DNA from 2 places in the Polaromonas sp. P1_F2 genome. Region 1 is predicted to be linked to the other one. Evidence: riboswitches for the same ligand, from Rfam matches in the RefSeq annotation. Region 1 holds a riboswitch; the other holds the start of a gene.
What was found. Region 1 has a riboswitch for S-adenosylhomocysteine ahead of metH (methionine synthase). Riboswitches for the same ligand answer to the same signal wherever they lie in the genome.
Positions count from the first base shown of each region.

Region 2: it holds a riboswitch for S-adenosylhomocysteine, as region 1 does, so the genes downstream of both, ahcY (adenosylhomocysteinase) here and metH (methionine synthase) in region 1, are expected to answer to the same signal.

Region 1 is NZ_JBFUBN010000007.1:123,259-125,454, reverse strand. Features, by position in the region: gene AC1D0O_RS15500 (Bug family tripartite tricarboxylate transporter substrate binding protein) at 14-997, shown strand; S-adenosyl-L-homocysteine riboswitch at 1,070-1,164, shown strand; gene metH (methionine synthase) at 1,180-2,196, shown strand, end outside.
Region 2 is NZ_JBFUBN010000010.1:49,635-51,830, reverse strand. Features, by position in the region: gene AC1D0O_RS18750 (HAD family hydrolase) at 1-758, opposite strand, end outside; S-adenosyl-L-homocysteine riboswitch at 939-1,011, shown strand; gene ahcY (adenosylhomocysteinase) at 1,116-2,196, shown strand, end outside.

The DNA.
Region 1 (2,196 bases):
AACTAAGGAAATCATGAACGTGCGTTCATTCATCAAGATCGCCGCGGCATTCGCCGTGGCCACGGCCGCCCTGGGGGCCCATGCGCAGCTGGCGCCGCAAAAACCGGTCACCATCATCGTCCCGTACCCGGCCGGCGGCCCGCTGGACAATGCCGCGCGCATCCTGGCCGAAAAGCTGCGCCCCCTGCTCAAGACCGAAGTGACGGTCGACAACCGGCCCGGTTCCGGCGGCAACGTGGGCGCCGCATTGGTCGCCAAGGCGCCGGCCGACGGCCATACGCTTGTGATGGGCGCGGTGGCCACCCACGCCATCAACCCCTGGCTCTACCCCAACATGCCTTATGACGCGCTGAAGGACTTCACGCCCATCACGCTGGTGGCCCGTGTGCCCAATGTGCTGGTCATGAATGCCGAGACGGCGAAACGCCTGAACATCAAGGACACCAAGGACCTGATCGCCTATGCGCGCAAGAACCCCGGCCGGCTGAACTACGCCTCCGGCGGCAACGGCAGCGCCGGCCACCTCGCGGGCGAGCTGTTCAAAAGCCTGGCCAAGATCAGCGTGGTGCACCTGCCTTCCAGCGGCTCGGCCCAGGCGCAGACCGGCCTGTTGTCCGGCCAGACCGACCTGATGTTCGACAACCTGGCCTCGGCCAGCGCCAACATCAAGTCGGGCAAGCTGGTGGCCTTCGGCGTGACCACCATCAACCGCTCCAGCAGCTTCACGGAGATCCCCACCATCAACGACGTGCTGCCCGGCTTCCACATCAGCACCTGGTTCGGCATCTTCGGCCCGGCCAACCTGCCCAAAGCCACGACCGACCAGCTGCAAAAAGCCTTCGCTGCCGCGCTCAACACGCCCGACACGGCCGAAAAATTCGCACGCATGAGCGCCACGCCCAGCCCCATGACCTCGGCGGACTTCGCCTACATGGTCATGAAAGAGCACGCCGATTACGGCCGCCTGATCAAAGTCGCCAAAATCAAACTGGATTAAGTAGCACTCCGTTCCCCGGGGCATTCGCACCGGGGGATGGCGCAACAGGGCGTTCAGCCGGTAAAATACCGGCAACCCAAGGAGCGTTGCAGCGGACCCCGCGTCCGTCAGGCTTGGGTTACAGGCGACCCTTTCGGCGTTGCCTGCGGCAACGACGCTCACCTTGGCCTTAAGGTGAGTCCGTGTCTGAAACCGAAAATTCCGTCTTTGTCCCCCCTATGAAGCTGTCCGGCCTGGAGCCGGTCAACATCGGCGCGGGCACCCTGTTCGTCAACATCGGCGAGCGCACCAACGTCACCGGCTCCAAGGCCTTCGCCCGCATGATCCTGAACGGCGAATACGAGCAGGCCCTGGCGGTCGCTCGCCAGCAGGTGGAAAACGGCGCGCAGATCATCGACATCAACATGGACGAGGCCATGCTGGACAGCCAGGCCGCCATGGTGCGTTTCCTGAACCTGATCGCCAGCGAACCCGACATCGCCCGCGTGCCCATCATGATCGACAGCTCCAAGTGGAGCGTCATCGAGGCCGGCTTGCGTTGCATCCAGGGCAAGGGCATCGTCAATTCCATCTCGATGAAGGAGGGCCTGGAGCCCTTCAAGCAGCAGGCCAAGCTGCTCAAGCGCTACGGCGCGGCGGCCGTGGTCATGGCTTTCGATGAAAAAGGCCAGGCCGACACCTACGAGCGCAAGGTCGAGATCTGCGAGCGCGCCTACCGCGTGCTGGTCGACGAGCTCGGCTTCCCGCCCGAGGACATCATCTTCGACCCCAACATCTTCGCCATCGCCACCGGCATCGAAGAGCACAACAACTACGCGGTCGACTTCATCAACGCCACGCGCTGGATCAAGCAGAACCTGCCGGGCGCCAAGGTTTCCGGCGGCGTGTCCAACGTGTCCTTCAGCTTCCGCGGCAACGACCCGGTGCGCGAAGCCATCCACACCGTGTTCCTCTACCACGCGATCCAGGCCGGCATGGACATGGGCATCGTCAACGCCGGCATGGTCGGCGTGTATGACGACCTCGATCCGGTGCTGCGCGAACGCGTCGAGGACGTGGTGCTCAACCGTACGCCGGTCTACAAGCCGGGCGAGGCCGAACTCACGCCCAGCGAGCGCCTGATCGAAGTCGCCGAAACCGCGAAAAGCGGCGCCAAGGACGACAGCAAGAAGAACGAATGGCGCGCCCTGCCTGTGCGC
Region 2 (2,196 bases), on a different contig from region 1:
GCGCCGCGCTCGCCGCGCGTCACATAGCGCGGCAGATGTGCGAGCTGCGGCACAAAACGCGCGATGTTGGCCACGCCCACGCTGTTGGCAAAGGTCTTGAACATCAGCTGGTCGTTGGTCGAATCGCCTACGTAGACCCAGTTGTCCATTTCGGCATCGAGATCCTGCTGCCAGAGCTGTCGGACAATCCAGCGCGCGCCTTCGAGCTTGTTGTGGTCGCCGTACCAGCCGTTGATGTGGATGCTGCTCACGGTGGCGTGCATGCCCTCGCTTTTCATGAGCGCCACCACGGCGGCGATCTGCGCGTCGCTGAGTTGCGTGAATTCGCTGTGGTCGATGGCAATGTCGGTCTCGCGGCCCGGTGAATCGGTGGCGCGGTGCACGCCCGGCAGTTCGCGTTCGATGCGCGCCAGCACGGCCTGCATGCGGCTGAAGTTGGCGCTGCGTGTGGTCGCATCCTGCTGGTAGATCTTGGCCAGCGGCCGAGGCGGGGGGCTTTTGGCATCCGGCAGCAGGGCCACCGCGCCGTTCTCCGCCACGATGGCATCGACAGGCCAGCGCGCCGCGAAAGGCTCGCTCCAGCCGACCGGGCGGCCGGTGATGGCTACGATCTTGAACCCGGCGGCTTTCAATTCACCCAAAGCTTCCAGCGCATCGGGGGTGATCTCCCCTTCGGTGGTCAGTGTGTCGTCGATATCAGTGAAGACGCCTGTAATGCGGCGGCGCTCTGTAACAGGCCAGCGGGAAAATTCTTGCATGGTGAAATTTTCGCACGGCTCTTGCTCGCGGCTTTCAAAGGCTGAGCGGGCCCCGGGGCGGTAATTCCGTTTTCAATTCGAAGCGAGAGTAGTAGGCGCGCCGCCGCAGACAGTGCTACAGCACGGCAAGGCGGTGCAACGACCTATCGCTTTGAATTGGAAATGGAATTACAATCGTGGCTTCCTGAGGAGCGTTGCAAGCCACATCACGTGGACCAGGCTCAGGACTTCATTGCAACCACGCTCACCCGCATGTGCTCTCTCAAGCCGGGTGAATGACTGAATTCCCCCTTCCTTGAATGCCGCATGCCCGTGGCGATTTTGCCCAGTTACTACGTTTGATTATTGGAGAACCGTATGAGCGCCGTCCTGAAACCTTCCACCGACCACATCATTGCCGACATCTCGCTTGCCGCCTGGGGCCGCAAGGAACTGAACATCGCCCAGACCGAAATGCCCGGCCTGATGGCCATCCGCGAAGAGTTCGCGAAGGCGCAGCCGCTGAAGGGCGCGCGCATCACCGGTTCGCTGCACATGACGATCCAGACCGGCGTGCTGATCGAAACCCTGCAGGCCCTGGGCGCTGACGTGCGCTGGGCTTCGTGCAACATCTTCTCGACGCAAGACCACGCCGCCGCCGCGATCGCCGCCGCCGGCACGCCGGTGTTCGCCATCAAGGGCGAAACCCTGGCCGACTACTGGGACTACACCCACCGCATCTTTGAATTCAGCGGCGCCAAGGGCACGCCTGAAGAAGGCCCCAACATGATCCTGGACGACGGCGGCGACGCGACGCTGCTGATGCACCTGGGCACCAAGGCCGAGAAAGACGCGAGCCTGATCTCCAAGCCGACCAGCGAAGAAGAAATCTGCCTGTTCAACTCGATCAAGGCCAAGCTCGCGCAGGACCCGACCTGGTACAGCCGCCGCCTGAAGAACATCATCGGCGTGACCGAAGAAACCACCACCGGCGTGTTGCGCCTCAATGAAATGTCGGCCAAGGGCACGCTGGCCCTGCGCGCCATCAACGTCAACGATTCCGTCACCAAGTCCAAGTTCGACAACCTCTACGGCTGCCGCGAATCCCTGGTCGACGCGATCAAGCGCGCCACCGACGTGATGGTGGCCGGCAAGGTCGCGCTCGTGGCCGGCTACGGCGACGTGGGCAAGGGCTCGGCCCAGGCCCTGCGCGCACTGAGCGCCCAGGTGTGGGTGACCGAGATCGATCCGATCAACGCCCTGCAGGCCGCGATGGAAGGCTACAAGGTCGTGACCATGGAATACGCCGCCGACAAGGCCGACATTTTCGTGTCCGCCACCGGCAACAAGAACGTGATCACCTACGACCACATGGCGAAGATGAAAGACCAGGCCATCGTCTGCAACATCGGCCACTTCGACAACGAGATCGACGTCGCCGCGCTCGAAAAATGCACCT